2 regions of the Caballeronia sp. GAWG2-1 genome follow, and region 2 is predicted to be linked to the other one. Evidence: riboswitches for the same ligand, from Rfam matches in the RefSeq annotation. Region 2 holds a riboswitch; the other holds the start of a gene.
What was found. A riboswitch is a leader RNA that binds a small molecule or an ion and turns the genes downstream of it on or off. The one in region 2 is predicted to bind manganese.
Positions count from the first base shown of each region.

Region 1: it holds a riboswitch for manganese, as region 2 does, so the genes downstream of both, NCR98_RS00785 (sodium:calcium antiporter) here and mntP (manganese efflux pump MntP) in region 2, are expected to answer to the same signal.

Region 1 is NZ_JALQDD010000002.1:84,651-91,986, reverse strand. Features, by position in the region: gene NCR98_RS00800 (flagellin) at 1-342, shown strand, start outside; gene fliD (flagellar filament capping protein FliD) at 522-2,063, shown strand; gene NCR98_RS00790 (flagellar protein FliT) at 2,073-2,372, shown strand; gene NCR98_RS00785 (sodium:calcium antiporter) at 2,499-3,509, opposite strand; yybP-ykoY riboswitch at 3,641-3,794, opposite strand; gene NCR98_RS00780 (ABC transporter substrate-binding protein) at 3,994-5,589, shown strand; gene NCR98_RS00775 (MBL fold metallo-hydrolase) at 5,596-6,669, opposite strand; gene NCR98_RS00770 (MerR family transcriptional regulator) at 6,793-7,215, shown strand; gene aceK (bifunctional isocitrate dehydrogenase kinase/phosphatase) at 7,240-7,336, shown strand, end outside.
Region 2 is NZ_JALQDD010000040.1:494,636-501,971, reverse strand. Features, by position in the region: gene NCR98_RS29265 (hybrid sensor histidine kinase/response regulator) at 1-318, shown strand, start outside; gene NCR98_RS29260 (CoA transferase) at 516-1,892, shown strand; gene mntP (manganese efflux pump MntP) at 1,941-2,510, opposite strand; yybP-ykoY riboswitch at 2,525-2,692, opposite strand; gene NCR98_RS29250 (ester cyclase) at 2,778-3,224, shown strand; gene NCR98_RS29245 (glycoside hydrolase family protein) at 3,890-4,789, shown strand; gene NCR98_RS29240 (PQQ-binding-like beta-propeller repeat protein) at 4,796-6,298, opposite strand; gene NCR98_RS29235 (hypothetical protein) at 6,835-6,972, shown strand; gene NCR98_RS29230 (glucose/quinate/shikimate family membrane-bound PQQ-dependent dehydrogenase) at 7,070-7,336, opposite strand, start outside.

The sequences.
Region 1 (7,336 bases), on a different contig from region 2:
GGCGCGCTGACCGCGAACAACACGCCGCCGCAAGTGTCGCAAATCGACATCAGCAAGGCGAACGGCGCATCGTCCGCAATCGAGGCAGTCGACAACGCACTGGATGCAGTGAACTCGCTGCAAGCTCAGTTGGGCGCTGTGCAGAACCGCTTCAGCTCGGTTGCCGCTACCCAGACCGCGCAGTCGACCAACCTGTCGTCCGCTCAGTCGCAGATCACCGACGCGAACTTCGCGCAAGAAACCGCGAACCTCTCGAAGGCTCAGGTTCTGCAACAAGCTGGTATCTCGGTTCTGGCGCAAGCGAACTCGATGCCCCAGCAGGTTCTGAAGCTCCTCGGCTAAGCATCGCCGACGCAGTAACCGGCGCGTCTCGATCACGGCGCGCCGGCGACGTACCCAGGGAGGCTTGCCTCCCGATTTGCATTTCCGCCAGAGGCGCCTTCATGACGAATCGCCTGCTGACGGCGCAGTAAAACGCATCTTCAACCGCTCACGGCAAGAAGCCAGAAACGGAGCCATACATGTCCACGGTAGCAACCACTTCGGCATCCACGGTCGATCCGACCAGCGCCGTCCAGCAGGCCGCGCAGTCGATCATCAGTGGCTCGACCAACTCCACGATGGATGTGAACTCGCTCGTCACCGCCATCGTCAACGCGAAGGTCGCCGGACAGACGGATGCGCTGACAGCCAAGCAAACCAAGGACAACACCCAGCTCACCGCGGTCGGCACGCTCAAGTCCGTGCTGTCGCTTTTGCAAAGCTCGGTGAGTTCGCTCGCGGACGGCACGACGCTCGGCGCCTTCACGGCGACCGGCAGCGGCAAGGGTCTGACCGGCACGGCCAGCACCGGCGCGGTCGCGGGCACTTATTCGGTCGCGGTCAGCAACATCGCCACCTCGCAATCGCTTACCTCCACCGCGTTCACCAGCACCGCGCAACTCGGCACGGGCACGATGAAGCTGTCGGTGGGCGGCAAGGACATGTCGATCAGCATCGACTCTTCGAACAACACGCTCGCGGGCATTGCGTCCGCGATCAACAAGGCAAGCGGTAACCCCGGCATCACGGCGGCGGTCGTCAACGGCACCGATGGCGCGCACCTCGTGCTGCGCTCGGCGTCGACGGGCCAGGCCAACGGCATTACCGTGGCGGTCACGCCGAACATGCAGTCCGACGGCACGACGCCCGACGACAACGGTTTGTCCAAACTCAACGTGGCATCGACGTTGAGCGCCGCCACGACAGACTCGAACGGCAATGCGGTTCCGGCGCAGACGGCCATCAGCTCGTCGAACTGGACGCAGACGACGGCCGGCATGGACGCCAACTTCACCATCGCGGGCACGCCTGCCAGCAGCTCGACCAATGCGGTCACGACGGCGCTGTCCGGCGTGACGCTGAATCTCACGTCGGATGCGGTCGGCACGACCCAGACCTTGACCATCGCGCAGGACACGGCCACGCAGAAGACGGCCATCGATGGCTTCGTCACCGCGTACAACAACTTCATCACGACGGCCGCGTCGCTGACTTCGTTCGACTCGACCCAGGCAGCCGGTTCGCAAGGCGGCGCGCTGCTCGGCGACTCGATGATGAACACCATTCGCAACGCCCTTTCCAGCACGATTGCCAAGGGCGTGGGTTCCGGCACGAGCCAGGTGAACCTCGCATCGATCGGCATTACGCTGCAACCGGACGGCACGCTCAAGACCGACGAAGACGCGCTGACCGCAGCATTGTCGAGCAACTCGGGCGCGGTGGCATCGCTCTTCAATTCGAGCACGGGCGTAGCCGCGCAACTGAACAACAGCCTGACCGGATTTCTCGCGACAGGCGGTATCGTCGATACGCGCACGACCGCGCTCACCGCCGATCTTTCGAGCATCACGGACCAGCAAACCGCGCTCGCTTCCTACACGGCGCAATTGACCACGACCTACAACGATCAGTTCACCGCGCTCAACACGCTGATGTCGCAGATGGCGACGCAGGGCAGCTACCTGACCGCGCTCTTCGGCGGCACCAACAGCGCGGGCGCGCTGGCAAGCAACAAGTCGTAAGGAACGATCATGAACCAGCAAGAAATGATTCAACACGCCTGGGCACTGACCGAGGCGATCGAAGCAGCGGTCAACGAAGAAAACTGGGCGCGCGCGGCCGAACTCACAGAGGCGCGCACGCCGCTCCTGATGGCCGTGGAAGCGAATCAGCCGGCTGAATCGCTCGCGACCATTCGCCGGATTCAGGCGAGCATCGAAGCAACGATGGGCCGTGCGAACGCCGCGCAAGCCATGCTGTCGACGGCGTACCGCAAGTCGATGGATCAGGCGAAAGCCGCCGGACGATATCAACAAGCCGCGCGCTTCTAAAGTTTTTCCGGCACGCGCCGATAACCTTAATAAGAACAACGAGAAGAACGCGTCAGACATGACGCGGCGCTTCGCTCTTGATGCCCGCCTCGCGCGGGCATTTTTTATTTGCGTCGCTCGAAGGCTTCAGCGGCCGAGGGTTAAGGTCAGATAAGCCGCGTACAAGATGCCATTGCCAAGCAATGCCCACAACACCACGCCATTGCCGCGCGCGTTGAAGCGCAGCCATGCCGCCGCCGCGAGCGTGATCAGCACGCCGGTCAGCACTTCCACGCGCGGCTCCCACGGCGTCAGCATGATGCCGATGCCCGGCAGCAAGGTGCCCTGAAATACCATCGCGCCTGTGATGTTGCCGAACGCGAGCGTATCTTTTCCGCGTCGCGCCCAAAGAATGCTGTTCACCTTTTCCGGCAGTTCGGTCGCAATCGGAATGATGATGAGCGAGAGCAAGAGCGGCGATATGCCAAGCGCCGCCGACACGCCTTCCACACCGTGGATGAAGCCCTTCGCCCCGCCGACGAGCAGCACGATGCCGATCAGGAACTGCAGCATGATCGACCCGATACCGTTCGGCAAACCCACGCGGGTGATGAAGAGACGCTCGGGCGCTTCCGTGCCGTGTCCGCTTTCGACAAGACTCGCCGATGCCTTGAACGTGGTGATCACGTAGATCACGTATAAGCCGACGAGGCCGACCGCGAACATCGCCCGCACCTGCCACGCATGATGCGGCACGAACATGGCGCCGGCCGCAATCAGGAACGCGACGAGAAAGAAGTTCAGGTCGCGCGTGAAGCCGCTGCGCTCGGGCATGATCCGGCCGCGCAAGCCACGCGATTTGATGACCGCGAGCGTCATCAGGAAAGTGGAAAGCGTCGCGAGCATGAGTGGCGCGCCGAGAATGGCGCCGACACCGATTTCTTCGTTAACCGAACGGCTCGCCGTGCCGCCCAGCAGCGCGATGATCGGCACGGTCGTTTCCGGCAGCGCCGTGCCGACCGCCGCGAACAGCGATCCAGTCACGCCCTCCGATATGCCGAGCCGTTCGCCGAGATGTTCGAGCGCATTGGTGAAGAGTTCCGATGCGATGAGAATGACCGCGAGCATCAACGCGAGTTCGACGAAGAGCATCGTCATGCGGCACCTCGCGGGAAACGATGCAACGCGCATGCGCGAATGAGCGCGCAGCGAGACAGGGATTTTTGTAGTTGTGGGGACACGATGATTCCACGGTCGGACGTTCAGCGAACCACGATGCGCCATGCGCCGTCCGACCAAGAACGACAAAGCGCATCGATGGTCTCGCCAAACCGCCGGATGCGACAGCACCGACCGGTCGAACGCGCCACGGCAGCAAGGCCGAGGATGTTGACGCGTTCTCCTTCGCTGATGGAAGGAAGGCTACTCCCCAAAGACCGGGGCAGTGTAGCCTGAGCCGCCCGGTTCGGCAACCCGCACGGCGCGTTCGAGGCATAAGCGTATGCGCAACGATTCGTTGTCGAGCGGCGAGCGCTTCGCTAACCTAGCCGCGCGGATGCGCTACTTGCTCGCCACACGCGCACAGGGTAAAACCAGCCACAAGAACAATCGTAATGTGACCAGCCGGGTCACGGGAGATCTCATGCGCAACACACTTTTCGCTGCCGCCATCGCCGCGACGTTCGCCGTCGCGCCGCTTATCGCAATGGCCAAGCCGCTCACCATCTGCACAGAATCGAGCCCGGACGGCTTCGATGTCGTGCAGTTCAATTCGCTCGTCACGACCAACGCGTCGGCGGATGTCATCTTCAACACGCTCGTGTCATACGACGAGGCCGCGAAGAAAGTCGCGCCCGCGCTCGCCGAGAAGTGGGAGCTCAGCAGCGACGGTCTCACCTACACGTTCCATCTGCGTCCGAACGTGCAGTTCCAGACCACCGACTACTTCAAGCCAACGCGTCCGCTCAATGCCGACGATGTCGTCTTCACCTTCGAGCGCATGTTGTCGGACAGCAACCCCTGGCACAAGATCGCGGGCGCGAGCGGCTTTCCGCATGCGCAATCGATGGGTCTCGTGAAGCTCATCAAGGCCGTGACCAAGGTCGATGACAAAACGGTGAAGTTCGAACTCAACGAGCAGAACGCGACCTTCGTGCCGATCCTCACGATGGGCTTCGCATCGATCTACTCGGCGGAATATGCGGACAAGCTGCTGAAAGCGAACCAGCAAGTCGATCTGAACAGCAAGCCTGTCGGCACCGGTCCGTTCGTGCTCAAGAGTTATACGAAAGACGCGGTGATCCGTTATGACGTGAATCAGAGCTACTGGGGGCCGAAGCCTAAAATCGATCGCCTGATTTATGCCATCACGCCGGACGCCGCCGTGCGCGCGCAGAAGATCAAGGCGGGCGAATGTCAGATCGCGTTGTCGCCGAAGCCGCAGGACGTGCTCGACGCGAAGAAGGACAAGTCGCTGAAGGTTAGCGAGACGCCCGCATTCATGACCGCGTTCGTCGCGCTGAACACGCAGAAGAAGCCGCTCGATAACCCGAAGGTGCGGCAGGCGTTGAACATGGCGTTCGACCGCACCACCTATACGAAGACGGTGTTCGAAAACACGGGAACGCCCGCTGTGAACCCGTATCCGCCGAACACGTGGAGCTATGACAAGAACATCGCGGCGTACAAGTATTCGCCCGATGCCGCGAAGAAACTGCTCGCGGATGCAGGCTTGCCCAATGGCTTCGAAACGACCATCTGGGTGCGTCCGAACGGCAGTGTGCTGAACCCGAATCCGAAAGCTGGCGCCGAACTGCTGCAGGCGGATCTCGCGAAGATCGGCGTGAAGGCGCAGGTGAAGATTATCGAGTGGGGCGAACTCATCAAGGAAGCCAAGCAGGGCCAGCACGACATGCTCTTCATGGGCTGGGCCGGCGATAACGGCGATCCGGACAACTACCTCTCGCCGCTTTTCAGTTGCAATGCGGTGAAGTCGGGCATCAACTTCGCGCGCTTCTGCGACCCGCAACTCGATAAGCTCATCGCGGATGGCAAGGTCACCTCCGACGTCGCGAAACGCACGAAGGCTTATGTGGACGCGCAGAAGATCATCCACGATCAGGCGCTGTGGATTCCGCTCGTTTATCCGACTGCGGCGGCAATCACGCGTGCCAACGTCAGCGGCTATAACGTGAGTCCGTTCGGGCGGCAGAACTTCGGGGCTGTGTTGGTGCAGTAACGAGTTCTAAGCGGGCGAGTACCGGATCACCCCGTCCTCGCCCGTCTCGCGCGTAAGCGTGCCATCCAGCCACAACAAGTTCAGATGCGCGAGCGCTTCGCCAAGTGCGAAGGTCATCTGATGGATATCGAGCTTGCGCTTGAACATGATCGGCACGATATCTCCCGCGCTGCACGGACGCTGCGTGCACGCCTCGACCACTTCCGCAAGCCGCGCGCGATGATGGTCCCGCAACTGACCGATACGCGTGAGCACGCCGCGAAACGGCTTGCCATGCGAAGGCAAGGCGAGCACATCGGCGGGCATGTGTTCGTAGCGTCCCAACGATTCGAGATATAGCGCAAGCGGATTGCCTTCTGGCTCGATAGCGAACACGGACACGTTCGTCGAGATGCGTGGCAAAACCATATCGCCGGAAATGAGCAGCTTGTCCGCCGCGCAATACAGCGCACTATGTTCGGGCGAATGACCGTAGCCCGAAATGATTTGCCATTCGCGTCCGCCAATCGCGATGCGGTCGCCATCGCGGATACGGCGGAACTCGGCGGGGATGGAAGGCACGAGCGTCGGGTAATAGCTGTCGCGCTTTCTCAATGCATCGAGCGATGCCTCGTCCGTTAGACCATGCGCCGCGAAGTGCTTCGCCGCGCGCTCGCCGCCCGCGTTCGAGCCATCGCCCGCGGCCATCACGCGGCCCATTGCATACTCGCCGAGCGCAATCCAGAGACGCACGTTCCAGCGTGCCTTGTCGCCACCCTTGCAGATCCAGTCGGCAAGACCGAGATGATCCGGATGGCAATGCGTGACGATCACGCGCAGCACAGGCAAGCCGTCGAGCGCGCTGTCGAACACGCTTTCCCAGTTCGCGCGAATATTTTCGTTCGAGATGCCGCAATCGATGATGGTCCAACCCTGCACGCCATCGATCTCATCGCGCAATAGCCACAGATTGATGTGATCGAGCGCGAACGGCAAAGGCATGCGCAGCCAGTAAAGGCCAGGCGCGACTTCCTTCACGCGCCCCGCTTCGGGCAATTCGTCGGCAAAAACATAATCGAGTTGATGTTCGAGTGCGTTCATTCTTTTGCGCCTCTGAAGTGTGCATGAATGCGGGTTCAAGCCACGTTGCAATTTCGCCAGGTTGACGATAACGTAAACCTCATTCTAACGTCGCATGTGTGATCACGTGCTCCGGCGCCGGCAATGACTCAAGCCATTCACTACACCATCAGCGAACTGGCGCGCGAGTTCGACATCACGTCGCGCGCCATTCGCTTCTACGAAGACCACGGTCTACTCGCGCCCGAGCGCGAAGGCGCGAACGGCCTGCGGCGTGTGTATTCGTCACGCGATCGCACGCGCCTGAAACTCACGCTACGCGGCAAGCGGCTCGGCTTTACGTTGTCGGAGATTCGCACGCTGCTGGACTTGTACGACTCGCCCACGGGCGGCACGCGGCAGTTGCAGGCTTTTGTCGATACCATCGCGGCGCATCGCGAAGTGCTCGAGCGGCAACTCGTCGATCTCACCACGACACTCGCCGAACTCGAAACATACGAGAAGCAAGGCCGCGCGCTCCTTGCCGCTGGCGTCGAAAAGCGCGCCCGCAGAGCCAAAGCCGCATGATGGCCAACGAGACGCCCAGCCGACATGAATCACTTCCCCAAGCTGCTCTCGTCGCAAATAGGTTTCGATGTCGCGCAGACGATACTCGAAGGCTTCGATCGCCATTACCGCGTCTTTCGCG
Region 2 (7,336 bases):
GCCGACAGCATGACCTTGCTCGTCGATATGCTCGGTCACGCGGCGCGCGCGGCGTATGACGGCCCGGAAGCGCTAGCATCGTTCGGGACGACGCGTCCGCAAGTCGTGCTGCTCGATCTATCGATGCCGGGCATGACGGGCTTCGACGTCATTCGTCAGATGCGCGATGAAGGCAAGCGTGTGATCGTCGCCGCAATGACGGGTCTTGGTTCCGACGAAGACATGGCGCGCACGCGGGCGGCCGGGTTCGACGCACATTTGGTCAAGCCGGTGGATTTGCCTGAGCTGGAGCGCGTGTTGGCGATGGCGGGGAAGTGAAGGTGTGCGGGCGGTTGGCGTTGGGCATCCTGCGGGCCTATGCCAAGCGTTGAGCCGTCGGCGTCAAGTCGCGACCGCCTGCGCCGCCTCGCGGACCACTTTTTCCGCTGATCCACGCGCTTTAGACAAGCGCAACGTGCGCGCTCAATCAATCGGCGCGACAATGCGTCATCGCTGACCCGCGCGCACTCATCGCCATGACTTCTTTCGCAACGCTTACGAATCTCTGGCAACTCGCCGGCCTTCCCGACGATGCCCTCCACCTCGTCGATCTACCCGGACACGACCCGGTGTTTCCGTCATCGTTCGCCGTGGGCGAAGCGGCGCAATCGACCATCGCGGCGGCAGCGCTCGCGGCCTCCGAGCTGGCTCATGCGCGCGGCGTCGACCGCCAGCGCGTGAGCGTCGACATGACGCACGCGGCCGTCGAATGCACCGACTGGTTCACGGTCGATGGCGCCGAACCCGAGACCTGGGGCGAGTTCTCGGGCCTCTACCGCACGGCCGATGGCTACGTGCGCATACACGCAAACTTCGAGCATCATCAGGATGGCGCGTTGCGCGTGCTGGGTCTCGACCCGCACAGCGCCACGCGCGCCGATGCCGAACGCGCGCTGCTCGAATGGCGCGCGAACGATTACGAAACCGCGTGCGCCGAACGCGGCCTCGTCGTGACGATGCTGCGCAGCTTCGAAGAATGGGATGCGACGCCGCAAGCCAAAGCCATCGCCGCGCAGCCGTTGCTGAAAATCACGCGTATCGGCGACGCCGCGCCTCTCGCGCTGCCCGCGCTCGACAATGACGCGCGCCCGCTGACCGATATCCGCGTGCTGGACGTCACGCGCATCCTTGCCGGTCCCACGGGCGGTCGAGCGCTCGCCTCGTTCGGCGCGGACGTGATGCTCGTGAATTCGCCGCATCTGCCGAACATTCCCGCTATCGCCGAGACGAGTCGCGGCAAGCGCTCCGCGCATCTCGACCTGCACACGGAGGACGGTCGCGCGACGCTGTGGCGGCTGATCGATGACGCGCATGTCTTCTCGCAAGGCTATCGGCCGGGCGGGATCGCCGAGCTTGGCTTCGGGCCCGAGGCGCTGGTGGCGCGGCGGCCGGGCATCGTGTACGTGTCCTTGTCGGCTTATGGCACGGAAGGTCCGTGGGCGGATCGGCGTGGCTTCGATTCGCTCGTGCAGACCGCGATAGGCTTCAACGCCGCCGAAGGCGAAGCGCAGGGCGATGGCAAACCGCGAGCGCTGCCCATGCAGATGCTCGACATGGCGAGCGGCTTTCTGATGGCATTCGGCGCGGCCGCCGCGCTATGGAAGCAACAAACGGAAGGCGGTAGCTGGCACGTGGAGGTTTCGCTCGCACAGACGGGACACTGGCTGCGCGGGCTTGGACGTATCGACGGAGGGTTGAAGACGGCGCGGCCGGACATCGCCGCATACACCGAGGAAAGCAAATCGGGTTTCGGCATGCTGCGCGCGGTCACGCCGAGCGCGCGCTTCGAGCGCACGCCGGCGGGTTACGCGAGGCCATCGGTGCCGCCGGGAACGGATGAGGCGAAGTGGTGAGTTCGTGGCTTGGGCGGCGCTTTCTAACGCGACACGCAGAACTTCGCATCAACTCAAGTAACCCAGATGCTCCGCAAGGATCACGCTGCCCACGCCGATGAGAATCAGCCCGCCCAAGATCTCCGCGCGCTTGCCGATAGTCGCGCCGACCAGCCGTCCGACCATCACGCCGATGGTCACCATGAGCATGGTTGCGAAGCCGATGGTCGCGGCGGTCGAGAAGATATCGACGTCGATGAACGCGAGGCCCGCGCCGACCGCCATCGCGTCGATGCTGGTGGCAAAGCCCGTGACGGCGAGCACCCAGAAGGAATGTGAATTGGGCTTCTCTTCTTCGTGAGCCGATTTGCTTAAGCCTTCGCGGATCATGCGCGCGCCGAGCACGAAAAGCAGGCCGAAAGCGATCCAGTGGTCCCACGCGGTGACGTATTGCGCGGCGGCGCGGCCGAGCGCCCAGCCGGCGAGCGGTGTGAGCGCCTCGATTACGCCGAAGATGACTCCCGCCTTGAGCGCCTCGCCGATGCGCGGTTTATGCAGGCTCGCGCCTTTGCCCACGGCGGCGGCGAAGGCGTCGGTGGACATGGCGAAAGCAAGGAATACGGTGGAAGCGAGGTTCATCGAGTAGCGCTCTGGTCTGGTCGGGCAAGCACAAGGACAGAAGGCGCGCCCGACCGGAAGCGCATTCTGTCGATGGTCTTGCCAACCTGTGACGGCTGCCCATGCCACGGTCGAAAGACCGAGCGTGTTGACATGGACGCTTTCCCGGGCGGGAAAGCCGGCTACTCCCCAACGAAGAAATGCGAGCTTAACACGACAGATCACCCGATCCGGACCATTGGGTTAAAGTGGGTTGCAACGCCGCATCCCTAACGCTCAGGAGGCACCATGGAGGCAGAACACATCACCCAGTCAGAAGCCCGCGCGGCCGTCGAGCGTCTTTACGCCGCCTTCGCGCAAAAGGACGTGAACCTGCTGCGCCAAGCCGTGACGTCGGACTGGGAATATCTGCCTGAGCCGGCCGGCTTCAAAGCCGGTCCCGACCAGATGATTCCCATCTTCGCGGAGATGGCGGCTGCGCTGCCTGACATGCGCATCGAGATTCTAGACATGCTCACGCAGGACAATCGCGTCGGCGTGCGCGCGGAAGTGAGCGGTACGCAGTCCGGTCCGTTGATGGGCATCGCGGCGACATCGAAGCCGGTTCGATTTGCCATTCACTCGTTCCATGAGATACGCGATGACCGTGTGTCGAAGACGTGGCATCTGGAAGACTGGTTGAGCGTGTTTCGGCAAATTGGCGAAGTGCCGCGCGGTATTGGATCGGATGCGTAATTCGAGAACGCGCGAAGTCGATTGAAACGAGAAAAGTCTGAAGCGTACGTCGTTTATCTTTCTTTCCAACACGTCGTGGGCGGCGCGTCGCGAATTTTCAATTTTCAAATGCGCCGCGCATTGCCCGCTGACTATTCAGCTTTAATTTTTCCGACCAAATAAATCTCGCAACACGCTTCCTTCTGAAGCCTGAATCGCTGTCGCCATTAAGATTACATCCTCCGCTCTTCGATTATCTCGCAAAGATAAGCGCGGCTCGTGAAAGTGACGCGATTAAGTCTTGATTATCCCGTCTGTCACCGTCTATATTTCTCGACGCACCGCGCCATTTCCATCGGCAAAAGACGCGGCCCCGCTTGCGCTTCGCGTTATCAGCATCGCGCTATTCACCTGTCTTCGCGTCCGCGAATGAATTTAATTTTCCGCGACATAAGCGAGCACACGTCATCGGCTTGTTTTGGATTATGCAAATCGCTCATCGCTTAATTAGTTTTTGCAGAAACACAAAACCGGTTTTGCCTGCGATCTTTTCAGCAAGTCTGTTATTAACCGCTTGCGGTGGTTCGGACAGCGCTAACGTGCCATCGAGCGTCGATAATTCACGCTATCGTCATCACGCCGCGTCCGCCGCCATAAATCCCGTCGCCAGCGATTTATTCTACGGAATGAACGGTCACAACAGTTATGGCGATGTCTATTATCTCGCTGGCGCCGCTAGACAATTAGCGCAGCTTCAGGATCTCGGCATCAAACTGTATCGCAACGAGGTGTATAGCAAATCAACCGCCATGCGTCTCGCCAATGTAGCCAACGCGCTGGCCGCCGGTGGGGTGACGGTGTACCCGGTGATCTTGATGGGCATCGATTTTGCCGATGAAGACTCCGCGTATCAATCGGCCTATGCGCTCGCGCGCGACGTCGTGAGTGTGCAGCGTTACGCCTACTACGAAGTGACCAACGAACTCGGCTCGGCAACGGTCGCCGGATGGGTGGACGGCGTGCGGCCCACGGACTTCGACAACCAAAAGTTCCAGATTGCGCGTGGCGTCATCCGAGGCATGATCGCCGGCATCAAGTCGATGGACCCGTCGGGCAAGATCGTCATGGGCGGCAATGCGTGGATGCAGTACGGCTTCGTGACGATGCTCGCGAACGGCACACAGCCGGACGGTTCGGGCGGGCATCCCATCGTGACGTGGGACATCACGGCATGGCACTGGTACTCCGACCAGGGCAACATCGAGCACGCGTGCGGCGGCACGGGTTGCTACAACGTCATCGGCGCGCTTGCCCGGTTCGGCAAGCCGGTATGGATCAATGAAATGGGCGTGCGGCCCGACTTCGGCACCGATCAGCAAGCGGCCGCCTTCCTTGCCAACGACATGCTCGGCGGCCTGAGAGCGATCGCGGTGCGCTACGACATCGAATCCTTGCAGATCTACCAGCTCTACGACGATCCGCCTGGCGGCGAAGGACCTTACGGTGTGATCCTCGACGACGGCCAGACGCCCAAGCCCGCCTACGCCGCCGTGAAGCAATTCATCGCCACCAATCCGCGTCCATGACAAGCATCACCGCAAACCGAACACGCCCACGCCGTTGCGCGTCCCCACATAGACCTTGCCGTTCGCGATCATCGGCGTAATGAACTTGTTGCCCTGCCCGAACTGATCGCGCGCGCCCGCCGCCTGATTGCTGTTGTAAAGCTCGCGCGCGAGATTGCTGGCGTCGTAGGCGTGCAGCACGGCGATGGTGCCATTCTCCACCGCCCACACGATGCCGTTCGCCGCGCCGTTCGCAGACACGCTCGGCGTGGCGCCCGGCGAGCCGAAACTGTTCGCGGTCTGGCTCGTCGGCGTCGTGGACAAGGCGGCGTTCGCGATGCCGAACGCCTTGATGCTGTCGCCAATCGAGCCGAAATAAACGGTGTTGTTGAAGTACGCGGGCATGGCGAACATCGGGCCGCGAATCTGCCCGACGATCTCCTGATAGATGTGATCCGCATTCGAATCGAACTTACCCATCGCGTCGCGATTGACCACGTAGATCGTCGATGTCTTGCCCGCGCCGAGCGCGAGATGATGCGTCGTGCCGCCCGCATCGACGAGATCGGGCAATACGAGCGCGCCGCCCGAACCCAGATCTTCATCGGCTGCCGATTCGTTCACCGTGTTCGACGGCTGGAAATAATCGGTGACGGCGAGGGCGGGCGAAGTCCCGAGTTTCAGAAAGCCGTTGCCGAAATTGCCATGAATCGGCATGCCGTTGCCGTCGAGCGTGGCGTCGAAAGTGCCGTTGGCATCGAGGAAATAGATTGACGTGCCGTCCGACGCGAGGCCCGCGCCGCTCATCCAGATCGCGCCCATCTGGCCGTTCGGCGTGAGATTGAGCACGTTTGCCTGCTGCAGCGTGCTGGCGTTATAGCCGATCACCCAACCGGTGTACGGCATGATGTCGCAATGCGATGTCCACGCGGTATAGACCACGCCGTTTTGCAGCAACAGCGAAGCGCGCTCGGCGTACTGGCCGGGATCGAAGCTCACGCGGCCATTCGCGCTGCCCGCGCCCGTGCCGGGATACGACGCGGCAATTTCGGTCGGACCGTTGAAAAGTTCCGCACCTGTCGTGATGTCGAGCGCGTGAATGCGCTGGTGATACTTGCCCGACGTGTCTTTCGACATGCCGACCACGTAGATCGCGCCATTCGGGCCGCGCGTGCGGTCGATGACCGGCGTCGCCGTAATGCCGATAGTCGGCGTGATCTGGCCGCAGCCATGGTCGTCGCTCGGTGTTTCGCCTGCGCCTAACGTCGACGATTTCCACAGGATCGCGCCGGTGTCGGCGTCGAACGCGTAGACACTGGCGTTTTCGGTGGCGACGTAGAGCACGTTGTGCGTGCCGCCCGCGATTGCCACGCTCGTCAGGAAGAGCGGTTCCGCGTCCACGGGTCCGTCCGCCGCAAGCACGTTGAGCTTGCCGAAGGTCGTCGAATTGACGTTCGCGGGCGTGAGCTTCGTTTCCGCGAGTTGCTGGCCCGTGCGGCCGATGTCGTTGTGATAGGTCGCAACGTCCATCGGATGGGCGACAGGGGCAACGACGGTGCCCCCGCCCGCTCCGCCCGAAGACCCCGAAGACCCCGAAGCGCCGGATGCGTCCGATGCGCCTGAAGGGCTCGAAGCGCCCGCGGGACTCGACGCGCCTGACGGAGTCGACGCCGCTGACGGACTTGAAGCCGTCGAAGGATTCGACGCCGGCGCGCTGCTGCCTGCCGCCGGAGTCGAACTGGAACCGCCTCCCCCGCTGCATCCGCCAATGATGGCCGACACGATTACTGCGCTACACAGCCACGGCAACGCGCCGGCACGGCTCGAGCGATCCCCTTTCATACATCCTCCCTTCTGGAAGAACGGCGTAATCAGTCGGTTTTGCCCTGCATTGGAGCAATTTGGATTCCACTTCCATCACATGCGGCCTATGCCCTTCAGCTTGCACGCAAACCACACTTTTGGAAATATCGAAAGCAACTTGTTGCACTGCGTCATAACATGCTAATATAGGGTTATTACCTAGTTAGTTACCCTAGGTCGTTCATTTTCAAGGGAGTTTAGTCATGGCCGTCATCGCCGTTACCTCAAGTTCGTTTGTTTTCGCCATTGCCAAGACCGTGCGCGCCGCTTTTCTGGACGCGCTCAAGACACGCGCGAAAGTCAGCAAGCTCATGGCCGATGCCTATCGGCGCGCGGCTTGAGTCGCTCTACTCGCGGCGGCGATCATGCTGTCGCGCAGGTTGAAAAAGGAACGGCGGGCAATTGCCCGCCGTTCCTTTTTTTCGCTTACCGTTTGCGTTACTGCAGCGTGTAGGCAATCACGTAGTCGCCGGCTTTCGTGCCGAGCGAACCGTGGCCGCCAGCCGTGACCAGCACGTATTGCTTGCCGCTGGCATCGGCGTAACTCATCGGCGTCGCCTGGCCGCCCGCGGGCAGACGCGCTTCCCACAGTTTGTGGCCATCGCGCACGTCGTAGGCGCGCACGTACTGGTCGAGCGTACCGGTGAGGAACGCCACGCCGCCTGCCGTGACCATCGTTCCGCCGAGGCTTGGCACGCCGAGCGG